2 regions of the Paucibacter sp. M5-1 genome follow, and region 1 is predicted to be linked to the other one. Evidence: predicted binding sites of a transcription regulator. Region 1 holds the regulator's gene; the other holds the start of a gene.
What was found. The regulator sigma-54, encoded in region 1, starts transcription at its own class of promoters, with help from an activator protein. The targets are predictions, from matches to a motif close to TGGCANGNAANCTGCTTT.
Positions count from the first base shown of each region.

Region 2: the regulator sigma-54 is predicted to act here: its motif matches at 3,758-3,775, upstream of O5M90_RS15065 (pilin).

Region 1 covers NZ_JAPZLM020000001.1:3,064,480-3,071,693, forward strand. The annotation lists gene argS (arginine--tRNA ligase) at 1-1,242, shown strand, start outside; gene O5M90_RS14340 (SPOR domain-containing protein) at 1,239-1,898, shown strand; gene O5M90_RS14345 (thiol:disulfide interchange protein DsbA/DsbL) at 1,961-2,629, shown strand; gene lptA (lipopolysaccharide transport periplasmic protein LptA) at 2,683-3,312, shown strand; gene lptB (LPS export ABC transporter ATP-binding protein) at 3,309-4,082, shown strand; gene O5M90_RS14360 (RNA polymerase factor sigma-54) at 4,087-5,592, shown strand; gene O5M90_RS14365 (hypothetical protein) at 5,615-6,058, shown strand; gene O5M90_RS14370 (bifunctional diguanylate cyclase/phosphodiesterase) at 6,130-7,214, shown strand, end outside.
Region 2 covers NZ_JAPZLM020000001.1:3,221,183-3,228,396, reverse strand. The annotation lists gene O5M90_RS15075 (circularly permuted type 2 ATP-grasp protein) at 1-710, opposite strand, end outside; gene O5M90_RS15070 (diguanylate cyclase domain-containing protein) at 908-2,992, shown strand; gene O5M90_RS15065 (pilin) at 3,252-3,701, opposite strand; gene O5M90_RS15060 (MBL fold metallo-hydrolase) at 3,927-4,700, opposite strand; gene O5M90_RS15055 (FHA domain-containing protein) at 4,888-5,550, opposite strand; gene O5M90_RS15050 (Stp1/IreP family PP2C-type Ser/Thr phosphatase) at 5,623-6,411, opposite strand; gene O5M90_RS15045 (serine/threonine-protein kinase) at 6,438-7,214, opposite strand, start outside.

The DNA of each region.
Region 1 (7,214 bases):
GGCTGGGATGTCACCCGCGAGTTCTATTACAACGACGCCGGCGTGCAGATCGCGACCCTGGCCCACTCCACCCAGTGCCGCCTCAAGGGCCTGAAACCCGGCGATGCCGGCTGGCCCGAGTCGGCCTACAACGGCGAGTACATCCAGGACATCGCCGACGACTTCCTGGCCAGGAAGACCGTCAAGGCCGATGACCGCGAATTCACCGCCTCCGGCGACATCGAAGACCTGGACAGCATCCGCCAGTTCGCCGTCGCCTATCTACGCCACGAGCAAGACCTGGACCTGCAGGCCTTCGGCCTGAAGTTCGACAACTACTTCCTCGAATCCAGTCTCTATCAGACCGGCGCGGTCGAAGCCACCGTGGTCAAGCTGCTGGCCTCCGGCAAGACCTTCGAGGAAGGCGGCGCGCTGTGGCTGCGCACGACCGACTACGGTGACGACAAGGACCGCGTGATGCGCAAGTCCGACGGCACGTACACCTACTTCCTGCCCGATGTGGCCTACCACATCGACAAATTCCAGCGCGGCTACACCAAGTGCATCAATGTGCAGGGCACCGATCATCACGGCACGATCGCCCGGGTGCGCGGCGGCCTGCAGGCGGCCGATGTCGGCATTCCGCAGGGCTTCCCCGACTATGTGCTGCACAAGATGGTGCTGGTGATGCGCGGCGGCGAGGAGGTCAAGCTCTCCAAGCGCGCGGGCTCCTATGTGACCATGCGCGACCTGATCGACTGGACCAGCCGCGACGCGGTGCGCTTCTTCCTGACCAGCCGCAAGGCCGACACCGAGTTCACCTTCGACATCGATCTGGCGCTGAAGCAGAACGACGAGAACCCGGTGTTCTATGTGCAGTACGCCCACGCCCGCATCTGCTCCATCATCCGCAACTGGGTGGCCGCCGGCGGCGACGAGAGCCAGTTCGGCGGCGCCGATCTGAGCCTGCTGACAGCCCCGACCGAGGCCGCGCTGATGCTCAAGCTGGCCGACTATCCGCGCATGCTCAGCGGCGCGGCCGAGGGCCTGGCGCCGCATGATGTGGCCTTCTATCTGCGCGATCTGGCCGGCGCCTTCCACAGCTACTATGCGGCCGAGCGCGTGCTGGACCAGGCGCCCGAGCTGACCCGCTCCCGCGCCGCACTGCTGGCCGCCACCCGCCAGGTGCTGCGCAATGCGCTGGCCGTGCTGGGCGTCAGCGCGCCGGAAGTGATGTCACGTGAAACTCTGGAGAATTCATGAGCCGAGCTCAAGCGCAGCGTCAGCAGCGGGGTGGATTTGTACTGGGATTGATCGTCGGGCTTTTGCTGGGGCTGGGCATCGCGCTCGGTGTCGCGCTCTACATCACCAAGGTGCCGATTCCCTTCATCAACAAGGTGCCGCAACGCACAGCAGACCATGACGCGCAGGAAGCCGAGCGCAACCGCAACTGGGACCCCAATGCCGCGCTGAGCCCCCGCCCCGGCGCCAAGGCGGCCAGCGGCGTGCTGAGCCCCGCCCCCGTGCCGGCGCCGGCCGTCACGACGCCAGCGCCCGCGCCCGTCACCCCAGCCCCGGTCCCCGCCGCCGCACCGGCCGCCAGCGCCAAGCCCATCGCGACCGCGCCGGCCGCTACACCCGCCACTGCGCCCGCCAAGGCGGCCAGTGCCGCCGCAGCCGATAGCTATCTTTACTTCGTCCAGGCCGGGGCCTACACCCGCTCCGACGATGCCGAACAGCAGCGCGCCAAGCTGGCGATGCAGGGCTTCAGCGCCAAGGTCTACGAGCGCGAGCAATCGGGCCGCGTGGTGTTCCGCGTGCGCATCGGGCCGATGGACGGCCGCGACGAGGCCGAGGGCCTGCAGCGCAAGGTCGAGGCCGCCGGCATCGAGGCGAATCTGGTGCGCGTCCAGCGCTGAGCGGTCAACTCGCTTAGGATGCAGGCGTTGTCTGTTAATGCTGCCTCGCAAAGGATTTCAGGATGAAGCGTCGTGATTTTTCGGCCCAGCTGGGCTTGTCCGGTCTGGCCCTGGCTGTGCCGGGCCTGAGCCTGGCCCAGGGCGGCCCGCAAGAGGGCAAGCATTACCAGCGCCTGGCGCAGCCGCTGGCGGGCACGCCGGGCAAGATCGAGGTGGTGGAATTCTTCTGGTACGGCTGCCCGCACTGCAATGCCTTCGAGCCGGTGGTGGCCGACTGGGTCAAGCAGTTGCCCGCCGACGTCAGCTTCCGCCATGTGCATGTGGCTTTCCGTGCCAATGTGAAGCTGCACCAGCGCCTGTTCTATGCACTTGAAGCGCTGGGCAAGGAAAAAGATGTGCGCGCCCGCGTCTTTGCCGCGATGCACCGCGAGGGCAAGGCCCTGGACAGCGTCAAGGCCATGACCGAGTTCCTGACGCCGCTGGGCATCGAGGCGGACAAGTTCACCCAGGCCTACAACTCCTTCGGCGTGCAGACCAAATGCACCCAGGCCGAGAAGCTCAGCGAGGCCTATCGCATCGACGGCGTGCCGGCCCTGGGCGTCGGCGGCCGCTTCTGGACCTCGCCGTCGCTGGCCTCGGCCGGCCAGCGTGTCAGCGAGATCGAATCGGGCCAGCGCGCGCTGGCCACGGTGGACTTCCTGATCCAGCGTCTGCGCAGCGGCAAGGCCTGACCCCGCCCGGGCCCCAATCCGGGGCTAGAATGGTCTGCAAGAACTGTGCCGCCATGAACAACAGACCCGCCCCCCTCCGATTGATGCTGCTTGCCCTGGCGCTGGCCGCCGGCGGCTGGGCGGGCTCCGCACAGGCCGAGAAGGCCGACCGCAACAAGCCGATCAATATCGACTACGACCGCGGCGGGGTCGACTTCGTCAAGCAGCGCACCGAATTCAGCGGCAATGTCGTGCTCAGCAAGGGCAGCATGGTGATGCGCGCGGCCCGCATGGATGTGCGCGAGACCAGCGACGGCTACCAGCAGGCCTATGCCAGCGGCGAGGCCGGCAAGCCGGTGACCTTCCGCCAGGCCCGCGATGTGCCGGGCGAGGCGGTCGAGGGCTCGGCCGACCAGGTCGAGTACGACAGCCGCTCCGACACCGTGCGCTTCGTCGGCAATGCGGTGGTGCGGCGCATGCGCGGCGCCACCGTGGCCGACGAGGTGGTCGGTGCGGTGATCCATTACGACAACCGTTCCGAGGTCTTCAGCATCGAGGGCGGCCAGACCTCGCCCCACCCGGCCGGCCGCGGCCGCATGGTGCTGATGCCGCGCGCGGCGGCGGCCTCCGAGCCGGCCGCTCCCGAGCCGGCCCTGCCGCTGCAGACCAGCCCAGGCTTGCAACAGCCGCGCAAGCCTTCATGACGGCCGCCACCCCGGAACCCAGCGCCGCCCTCAGCCGCCTGGAGGCCGAGGGCCTGCAGAAAAGCTATGGCGTGCGCAAGGTGGTCAAGAACGTCCATCTCGATGTGCACAGCGGCGAGGTGGTCGGCCTGCTTGGCCCCAACGGCGCCGGCAAGACCACCAGCTTCTACATGATCGTCGGCCTGGTGCGCGCCGATGCCGGCGAGATCCGCATCGACGGCCGGGCCGTGCAGCGCCTGCCCATCCACCAGCGCTCGCGCCTGGGCCTGTCCTATCTGCCGCAGGAAGCCTCGATCTTCCGCAAGCTGACGGTCGAGGAGAACATCCGCGCGGTGCTGGAGTTGCAGCAGGACGAAAACGGCCGCGCCTGGTCGAGCGCCCGCATCAACGAGGCGCTGGAAAAGCTGCTGGACGAGCTGAGCATCGAGAAGCTGCGCGACAGCCCGGCGCCGGCGCTCTCGGGCGGCGAGCGTCGCCGTGTCGAGATCGCCCGCGCGCTGGCCACCCAGCCGCGCTTCATCCTGCTGGACGAACCCTTCGCCGGCGTCGACCCGATCGCGGTGCTGGAGATCCAGCGCATCATCCGCTTTCTGAAGAGCCGCGGCATCGGTGTGCTGATCACCGACCACAATGTGCGCGAGACCCTGGGCATCTGCGACCGCGCCTACATCATCAGCGAGGGCACGGTGCTGGCCGAGGGCACGCCGCACGAGATTGTTGACAACGCCGACGTGCGCAAGGTCTATCTGGGCGAACATTTCCGTATGTAGGCCCATGAAACAGAGCTTACAGGTCCGCCTCAGCCAGCATCTGGCGCTCACGCCCCAGCTGCAGCAATCGATCCGTCTGCTGCAGCTGTCGACACTGGAGCTGAACCAGGAAGTCGAGCAGATGCTGGCCCAGAACCCGCTGCTCGAAACGGAGGAGGAATTTCCCGACGCGCCGGCCGCCGCCGAGCTGCCGGAGATCCGCAAGGCCCAGGACGAGATCGGCGCCGACAGCGGCGCCGGCGAGCCCGAGACCACGCCCGAGATCCAGGCCGAGGACTTCGGCGCCACCGAGCGCGAGGACTGGGAAAACGGCACCGAGCGAGATGACTTCGACGGCATCCGCGAGCTGCCGAGCAATAGCGGCTCCGGCAGCGGCGACGAAGACGGCGAGCGACCCGAGCAGGACTCGCCGGGCCTGAGCCTGCAGGAGCACCTGAACCAACAGCTGGCCGGCATGATGCTGAGCCCCGAGGATCGCGCCGCGCTCTATGTGTTGATCGAGTCGCTCAACGAGGACGGCTATCTGGAGGACAGCCTCGAAGAGCTGGTCGAATCGCTGGCCGGCGAGGCGGATCCAGAGGCGCGTGACGAGTTGCTGGACCGGCTGCGCTGCGCCCTCAAATGGCTGCAAAGCCTGGAACCGCTGGGCGTCGGCGCCCGCGACCTGCCCGAATGCCTGATCCTGCAGCTGCGCGCACGGCCGCGCAGCGAGGCCCAGGTGGTGGCCATCCTGGTGTGCAAGCAGCATCTGGAGCTGCTGGCCAAGCGCGATCTGAAGAAGCTGATGGCGCTGACCGGCGCCGACGAGGCCTTGCTGCGCGAGGCCCAGGCCCTGATCACCAGTCTCGAGCCCAAGCCGGGCCGCCAGTTCGCGCGCGGCCAGGCCCAGGCGGTGATCCCGGATGTGATCGTGCACAAGGTCGGCCGCGAGTTCCGCGTGATGCTGAACCCCGAGGTCGCGCCCAAGCTGCGCATCAACGAGCTCTATGCCCAGGCACTGCGCGCCACCCGCGGCGGCGTCAGCAACTCGCCGCTGGGCGCCCAGCTGCAGGAAGCGCGCTGGTTCATCAAGAACATCCAGCAGCGCTTCGACACCATCCTGCGGGTCTCGCAGGCCATCGTCGAGCGGCAAAAAGGCTTCTTCACCCATGGCGAGCTGGCGATGAAGCCGCTGGTGCTACGAGAAATAGCCGATGAGCTGGGCCTGCACGAGTCGACCATCTCGCGCGTGACGAATGCCAAGTACATGGCAACCCGCTTCGGCACCTTCGAGCTGAAGTACTTCTTCGGTTCGGGCCTGAACACCGAGGCCGGCGGCAATGCCTCCAGCACGGCGGTGCGCGCGCTGATCAAGCAGTTCGTCGCGGCCGAGGACGCGGCCAAGCCGCTGTCCGACAGCGCGCTGTCGAACATGCTCGAAGAGCAAGGCATCCAGGTCGCCCGCCGCACCGTCGCCAAGTACCGCGAAGCTCTGAAGATCGCGCCGGCGAATCTGCGCAAGGCGATGTGAAAGCTCCGCAATAAGGATGTCCATGAAAGCTCAGACTACAAGCGCGCTCTTGATCCTGCTGTGCAACTCAGCATTGGCGATCGATGATGCGGCGGTTCGTCAATGCCGCAGCCTGAACGAAACTCAGGCCCGGCTGGCCTGCTACGACGCCTTGCCGCTGACGGACATCACCCCGACTGCCACGGTCAAACCGGCGCCCGCTGCGTCAACAGAGCAGTTCGGCCTGCAACGCCCGCCGGGCCAGATCGACACTATCCAGAGCCACATCCCAGGCCGCTTCGAGGGTTGGCGGCCACAACAAACCTTGCGCCTGGCCAATGGCCAGCTCTGGCAGATCAGCGACGACAGCAGCGGCGTCCACAGCATAGAGAACCCGAAAGTGACGATACGCCGCGGCTTCATGGGCGCTTTCTATATGGAGATCGAAGGACGCAATCAGGCGCCGCGTGTTCAACGCCTGCGCTGACGGGAAGGCCGTCTATTGACTTGAATCAAGAGCATTGACGCGGTTCCTGGCTACTGTGCCAACCCGCGCCCATGCTCTCGACCGATCTCGCCCCTCTCCGCCCGCCAATCCACATCGCCCGCCAATGGCTGGCCCTGCTCGCCGCCGCCAGTCTGGCCTGGGCTGGCGCGGCCTGGTGGCTGCAGACCGAGCGCAGCGCGCTGCAGCGGCACGAAAGCGAGAAGCTGCAAGTGCTGGTGCAGACGCTGGACGGCATCGTCTCGCAGCAGATGCTGGCGATCAAGGCGGCGCTGGACACCGTGGCCGTGCAGCGCCGGGGCTGGCGCGCCGAGCGGCTGCCGCAGGACAGCGCCGCGCTGCTGCAGACCCTGGCACGCGCCATGCCCGGCGTGCGCGTGCTGATGCTGGTCGATGCCCAGGGTCGGGTGCGAGCCAGCTCGGTGCCGCAGCTGCTGGGCCTGGATGTGCGCTCGCGCGACTACTTCAGCATGCCGCAACAGCGGCCCGATCCCGGGCTGCTCTATGTCTCGCCGCCGTTTCGCAGCGTCATGGGCGTGCACACGCTGACGCTGGCGCGGGCCTTGTTCGATGCCCAAGGCCGTTTCGAGGGCGTGGTCACCGCCAGCCTGGACCCGGACTACTTCCGCCTGGTGCTGGAGACCGCCCAGCCCTCGCCCGACACCTGGAGTGCACTGGCACACACCGGCGGCTTGCTGTTCAGCATGACGCCGCCCGATGAGCGCTGGATAGGCCGCAATCTGCTGGCCATGCCGGACTCCATCCTGGCCCGCCATCTGGCCAGCGGCCAAAGCGCCAGCCTGCACCGCATGCGCGCCCAGATCAGCCAGGACGAGCGCTTGGCCGCCGCCCGCCATGTCAGCCCGGCCGGCTTGCGCACCGATGCCGGCCTGCTGGTGGCCGTCGGGCGGGCGCTGCAAGGCATCGAGGCGCCCTGGCGGCGCCAGCTCCATGCGGTGCTGCTGATCGGCGGCCTGCTGTCGCTGGGCATGGCGGCGGCCCTGCTGCTGTGGCAGCGCCGCCAGCGCCTGATCTTCGCGACGGCTCAGCAGGCCGCCTTCAAGCTGCAGGAGCAGGCCCAGCACACCCAGGCCATCCTCGACCATATGGTGGACGCGGTGATCACGATAGACAGCGC
Region 2 (7,214 bases), 160 kb from region 1:
GCATGCTCGAAATAGGCGCTGTTGAAGGGGCCGGGGGTCAGCACGACCACATTCGGGTTCTCGACCTCGGCCGCATGCCGCAAGGTGTCGAGCAGCAGGGTCGGGTAATGCGCGACCGGGGCCACCGGATAGCGGGAGAACAGCTCGGGGAACAGCCGCATCATCATCTTGCGGTTTTCCAGCATATAGCTGACGCCCGAGGGCACGCGCAGATTGTCTTCCAGCACGTAGTAGCCGCCGTCCGAGTGGCGTATCAGGTCGACCCCGGTGATGTGGGCGTAGATGCCGTGCGGCAGGTCCAGGCCCTGCATCGCCGGCTGGTACTGGGCATTGGCGAAGACCTGCTCGGCCGGGATCAGGCCGGCCTTGATGATCTCGTGATCGTGGTAGATGTCCCACAGAAAGCGGTTCAGCGCGGTGACGCGCTGGCGCAGTCCGGCCTCCAGCATCTGCCATTCGCTGGCCGGCACGATGCGCGGCACGGTGTCGAAAGGGATCAGGCGCTCGGCGCCGGCCTCGTCGCCGTAGACGGCGAAGGTGATGCCCACCTTGTGGAACAGCAGGTCGGCCTCGGCCCGCTTCTTGGCCAGGGCTTCGGGCGTCTGGGCTTGCAGCCACTGGTCGAAGGCCTGGTAATGGGGGCGTATGGCCCCGTCGGCGAGCAGCATCTCGTCATAGTGGCCCGGGGCGGGAAGGGTGAGCGCATGCATGTTGAGAAAGACTCCGTCGGCTTGAATCGCGATAGACGCAAGGGCTGTGCCCAGGCCTGCTTTGCTTGCCTGCAGTGCAGCTTGCCCGAGTTTGGTGCGTTCGGCCAGCGGCTGATGAATCGGCCATGTGCTGGCTTGGTGCGCGATGCCCGTCGCCCGACTTGCGGTGCATCGACGACCGGGCTACAAAGCGGCCCATGACTGTCGCGACGCAAGACCTGACCCGCCCCCGCAAGGACCGCCTCTCGCTGGGCAGCTGGCTGACCGCGGCCGTGCTGACGGCGGTGCTGCTGGCGGTGCTGAGCTGCGCCTGGCTGATCGAGAATTTCGCACGCGCCCATGCCGAGCGGCGCGCGACCGAGTCGCTGCGCCAGATCGCGCTGGACTTCCGTGATGCACTGGACCGCGGCATGGCCCAGCAGTTCCAGGAGGTCAAGGTGCTGTCGCAGCTGGAGCTGTTTCAGCGCCACGACGATGTGCCGGCGATGCGCCGCGCGCTGGAGCAGATCCGGCTGGGCTTTGGTCACTTCGCCTGGCTGGGCGTGACCGATGCCGAGGGCCAGGTGCTGGCCGCCGGCGGCGGCCTGCTCGAAGGGGTCAATGTCGCTAAGCGGCCCTGGTGGCAGGGCGGCAAGGCCGGCCCCTTCGTCGGCGATGTGCATGCGGCGGTGCTGCTGGAGAAGCTGCTGCCCAAGCAGAGCGAGCCCTGGCGCTTTGTCGACTTTGCGCTGCCGCTGCGCGATGAGCGCGGCCGCTATCTGGGCGTGTTCGGCGTGCATCTGAGCTGGGCCTGGGCGCGCCAGATCAAGAACGAACTGATCGACGCGGCGATGGAGTCGCATGCGGCCGAGGCCCTGGTGATCGGGCAGGACGGCACGGTGCTGCTGGGCCCCCCGGCTTTGGAAGGACGCAAGCTGGCGCTCGATATGGGCACGATAGGCACGGCCCGGCGCTACAGCGATGCCGGCATCGACTATTTCGCGGTGACGGCCGCGACGCGCGGCCAGGGCAGCTACCCGGGCCTGGGCTGGACCATCCTGATGCGCACGCCGACCAGCGTCGCGCTGGCCGACTACCAGAGGCTGCGCGGCCAGATCGTGATGGTGGCGCTGGCGCTGGTGGCCCTGTCCGTGCCGCTGGCCTGGCTGCTGGCGCGCCGCCTGTCGGCGCCGCTGGAGCGCCTGGCCGCCGTGATCTCGGCCCGGCGCCATCTGGGCGATGAGCCGCTGCCGCGGGTGGGGGGCTATCGCGAGGTGGCCCTGCTGTCAGGCGCGCTGGCCGATCTGTCGGCCCGCCAGGCCCGGCAGGACGCAACGCTGGCCGAGCTCAACACCTCGCTGGAGCAGCGCGTCGAGCAGCGCACCGCCGAGCTGCAGCAGGCGCTGCGCCAGCTGCAGGCGGGCGAGCGGCGGCTGCGCACCATTGCCGACAACCTGCCGGTGCTGATCTCCTATATCGACCGCGAGCAGCGCCTGCAGTTCCTGAACGCGACCTTCAAGCCCTGGATGGACATCGACCCGGCTCGCGCCCTGGGCCAGCGTCTGCCCGAGCTGATCGGCCCCGAGGCCTATGAGCCGCGTCGCCAGGCCCTGCAGCAGGCCCTGGACGGCGAGCGGGCCAGCTTCGAGACCGAGGCCGAGGCGGGCGGCGTCAAGCGCCTGCTGCGCGCCGACTACATCCCCGATCTGCTGGAGGACGGCTCTGTGGCCGGCGTCTACACGCTAGCCACCGACATCACGGCGGCCAAGCTGGTCGAGCAGCATCTGGACCGGCTGTCGCGCGTCGACGAACTGACCGGCCTGCCGAACCGGCGCCAGTTCGACGAGCGACTGGACGAGGCGCTGGCCCGCAGCCGCCGCAACTCCCAGGGCATGGCCCTGATCTTCCTGGACATCGACAAGTTCAAGCAGATCAATGACGGACTCGGCCACGCGGCCGGTGATCAGGTGCTGAAGGAGTTTGCCCGGCGCCTGAGCCGCTGCGTTCGCGGCACCGATATGGTGGCGCGGCTGGGCGGCGACGAGTTCGTGCTGATCCTGGAGGGCCTGCACCAGCCCGACGAGGCCGAACTGGTGGCCGGCAAGATCCTGCATGCGATGCAGGCACCGGTGCAGCTGCCCACCGGCCCGCTGCAGCTGGCGACCAGCATGGGGATTGCGGCGTATGACGGTGGGTCCGGCGACCCACCTGTGGCGGCAGAGCTGCTGGCCAGCGCGGATGAGGCGCTGTATCGGGCGAAGGGGGCGGGGAGGGGGTGTTTCAGGTGGGCGGGGCGGAGCTAGCTATTGCGAAATAGCGCCGCTATTTGGACGCATTTCGGTTCCTCGCGGACGGCAACAAGGTTGATCGCGAAAACAGGTCCCTGTCTTATGGCGCGACGAGCGACAGAAGTCCATTGCGCATGGCTCCTGCTCGACTCACTCAGGAACAAGAAAACAAAGAAAGCGCCCGAAGGCGCTTTCTTTGGAGAGGGTTTCAGTTCAGACAGCAGTAAAAGCTGGCTGTATCTTGCCCTATGGTCACGTATGGAGTCGGAGGCCCTTACACGTTGCCCTTGATCAGATAATTCTTCACTGCATCGGTGGTGACGTTGGTAGCATTTACCGTCCAGACGATATTCGAATTGGTATCGTTGGCTGCAAAGTTCGGGCTGACGGTGAACGTCACGGCGCCGGCGGCACCGATACCGGCGGCCAACGTTGCGGTGATAACGCCATCCGCGACGGTTGCTTCAGTAATTTCCTTGCTGGGGGTATAGGCCGGAATGCCGGGTTGACCGGTGTCGCAATTGGTCAGTGCGCCTTGCTCTTGCGCACACAAACCGATCGCCGTCTTCAGGGAGTTCAAGCTCCCCAGCGCAGCGGCAGCCTTGGACTTGGCGGTGTAGTCCTTGTACTGCGGAATCGCCACAGCAGCCAAGATACCAATAATCGCCACGACGATCATCAGTTCGATCAGGGTGAAACCTTGTTGGACGCGCTTCATGCTCATGATGGGGACTCCTGGGAAGAAAAGAAATGCATTGAGGGGTAGAGACACTCCCCCTGAATGCAGGGGCCGTGCCAGGCTTTTGATCGCCTTTGCCGTGACGGATCTCACGGAATTCTGGGGGCTTGCGGGCTTGAAGCGACCATTTTGGTCACCCGGGGCCGCGCGTTTTGTCCTGGCTTCGGGGATCTGACCATTTTTGTCAGTCGGCCCGGCGGCCGGCGCGGTTCAGAGGCTCAGGATGTCGCCGGCCTTCAGCGCGCTGATCCTGTGCGGGCTGCTCAGGGCACCGATCTCGCTCATCACCGCGTCGATCTCGCCGGGTTTGATATGGGTGATGTGGACCGCGACGCTGCCGCCCAACTGGGCCAGTTCGCGGCCTAGCGCGGTGGGGCAGAGATGGCGGCTGATGCGGGCGAGTTGGCGCTCGTCGTCACCAAAAGCGGTTTCAATCACCAGATGGGCGACCTTGATCTCGGACAGGCGTTGCCACAGGGCCGGGTTGGGACCGGTATCCCCGGTGTAGACCCAGTAGCCGGCAGGTGAGTCGACCGCAAAGCCGACCGCCGGGACCGTGTGTTCGGCATTCAGCACCTCGATCTCGCGGCCGCCCAGGTTCAGGCGCTGGCCGATCTCGAAGGGCTGCAGGCTCAGCACCGGGTGCTCGGCGCTGGGCAGGCGGGTGAAGTCGGGCCAGATCACGCCGTTGAAGATGTGCTGGCGCAGCGCGTCCAGCGTCGCTGCCAGCGCGTGGACCTGGATAGGCGGGCGGCCGGCCTGGGCGCGCAGGCGCAGCACGGTGTCGGCCAGCAGTCCGATGGCCAGGATGTGGTCCAGGTGCGAGTGGCTGACCAGAATGTGGTCGATGCGGGCCAGGGCGTCCAGGCCGAGGTCACCGACACCGGTGCCGGCATCGATCAGGATGTCGTCGTCGAGCAGGAAGGCGCTGGTCTTGTAGCCCGCTGCAATGGCGCCGGAGCAGCCCAGGACATGTATGTTCATGCGTCGGAGTCGGAGATGGCGCACGAGATTGTGGGCGCCGTCTCAATTTACGCGCCCCGGGCAGCCCTGCCTAGCTGCGTAGTTCGCGTTTCTCAGCCGATCAGGGGACGGCCGTGGCGATGTCGGGCGGTGGCGTGATTTGCTGCACGGCGGGCCCGGCCTAGGCTGCCGGTTTCAGCCGTCGGGTTCAGAGGCCGGCTTGGACGAACTGCATCTGGGTGCCAGCCAGCTCGATCACATCGCCGCTCTTCAGCGCGACCGATTCACCGACCAGGGGGATGCCGTTGACGCTGGGGCGGGCGCCGCCCTCCACATGGGCGAACACATAGCCGCTGGGGCGCTTGGTGATGGAGGCGACCTGCACGCCGGGCTTGCCGACCGTGGTGACCACCTTGGTCAGGCTGACCTCGCGGCCGGCGGCCGCGCCGGTCAGCACCTTGATGGTGGCCGGCAGCGCGGTGCTGGCGGGCGAACCCAGGGCGCCGAAGGACGAGGGCAGACCGAAACCGCTGGGCACGGCGGAGCCGGGCTTCAGGATCATGGTCTTCTCGTAGTCCACGCTGTCTTCCAGCAGGAACTTGATCTTGTATTTGCCGATCTCGACGACGTCGCTGTTGCTGAGCAACTGCTTCTTGATCGCCTTGCCGTTGATATAGGTGCCGTTGGTGGAGTTCAGGTCTTCGATGAAGACATCGGCGCCCACCATCTGCAGCACAGCATGCTCACCGCTGACCGCCAGGTTGTCGATCACGATGTCGTTGTAAGGCCGCCGCCCCAGGGTGGTCTTGTCCTTGGTGATCTGCACCTCCTTGATCACCACCCCATCGAGCGAAACCACCAGCTTGCCCATGCTTGACCTCAAGTCCTGTTGTCTGTTTTGCGTGCCGGCCGGCCGCTCCAAGCCGCCGATTCGGACCCGACCTTATTTACGACCGAAGGGCCACCATGTCCGGCCGGTCGCCCGGGCGGGACCCTCGGCGCGGGCCAACACAATCGCAATATTATCCTTGCCGCCCATGTCATTGGCCGCATCAATCAAGGCTTGAGCCGCTTCCGACAGCGAAGGGTGGCTTAAGAGCAACTGAGCCAGGGCGTCGTCGTCCAGCATATCGGAGAGTCCATCCGAGCACAGCAGGAACAGATCGCCCGGCTGAACCTCGTGCTGATGCAGCTCCAGCATCACCGTGTCCTCGACGCCAACCGCGCGGGTCACCAGATTGCGGTTGTTGGAATAAGCGGCTTCTTCGGGGGTCAGCAGGCCGGCATCGAGCTGCTCTTGCAGCAGCGAATGGTCGCGGGTCAGCTGACTCAGCTGGCCGTTGCGCAAACGGTAGGCGCGCGAATCGCCGACATGGCCCAGCAGCAGGCCCTCGTCGCGGAACACGGCCAGCACCAGGGTCGTGCCCATGCCGGCATAGCGCGGATTGGTGTTGGCCGCGTTGAAGATGGCGCGGTTGGCGTTGTCGACACAGATGTCCATCGCCCGCTTCACGTCGGCAGCGGTGGCCTTGTTGCTGGTTTCCTTCAGCCAGCGGCCCAGCTCGGCCGTGATGAAGGAGGTCAGCATCTGGCTGGCGACCTCGCCGGCGTTGTAACCCCCCATGCCGTCGGCCAGCACGGCCAGGCTCACGGCCGGGTCCAGCGCCACCGAGTCTTCGTTGTTGTCGCGGGCGCGGCCGACATCGGTAGCGCTGAAGATCTCCACGGTCATGGGCGGGCTGGGCTGTGTCGCTTGGGTCAGGGATTTTGCCCCGGTTCCTGGGGGTTCAGACGCAATGTTTGCGCGAACGGGTCGGCGGCCGTGAAATCCTCGCGGCCCGGCGGGCCTGCCAGATCGGCCGCCGGCAGCTGGGCCAGCACCGTCTCCAGGTCCTGGGCGAACAGCTCGCCGCTACGGTAACGCAGCTCGGGGCGCTTCTCCAGCGCCAGCGCCAGCACCAGCGCCAGCGCTTCTGGCAGCTCGGGCCGGTGGTGGCGCACATCCGGCGGCGCCTGGTTGGCGATCTGGTACATCAGCTGGGCCATCGAGTCCGACTGATGCGGCAGCTGGCCGGTCAGCAGCTGGTAGAGCAGCGCGCCCAGCGAATAGAGGTCGCTGCGCCCGTCGACCTGCAGCCCGGCGAGCTGCTCGGGCGACATGAAGGAGGGGGTGCCCAGCACCAGGCCGGTGCGGGTGCGGCTGCCGTCGGCAATGCGGGCAATGCCGAAATCCATGATCTTCAGCGTGCCGCTGCTGCGGTCCAGCATCACATTGGAGGGCTTGATGTCGCGGTGCACCACGCCCTGGCTGTGTGCGAAGGCCAGCGCGCGGGCCAGCCGTATGGCCAGCGCCAGCACCTCGCGCACCGGCAGCAGCGCACCCGCACGGGTGAAATGGCTCAGATCCTGGCCCTGCACATACTCCATCGCAATCCAGGCGTCCTGGCCGGTCGGGCCGGCGTCGAGCACCTGCAGGATGTCAGGGTGGGCCAGATGGCCAGCCGCGCGGGCCTCGCGCATGAAGCGCTGGCGCAC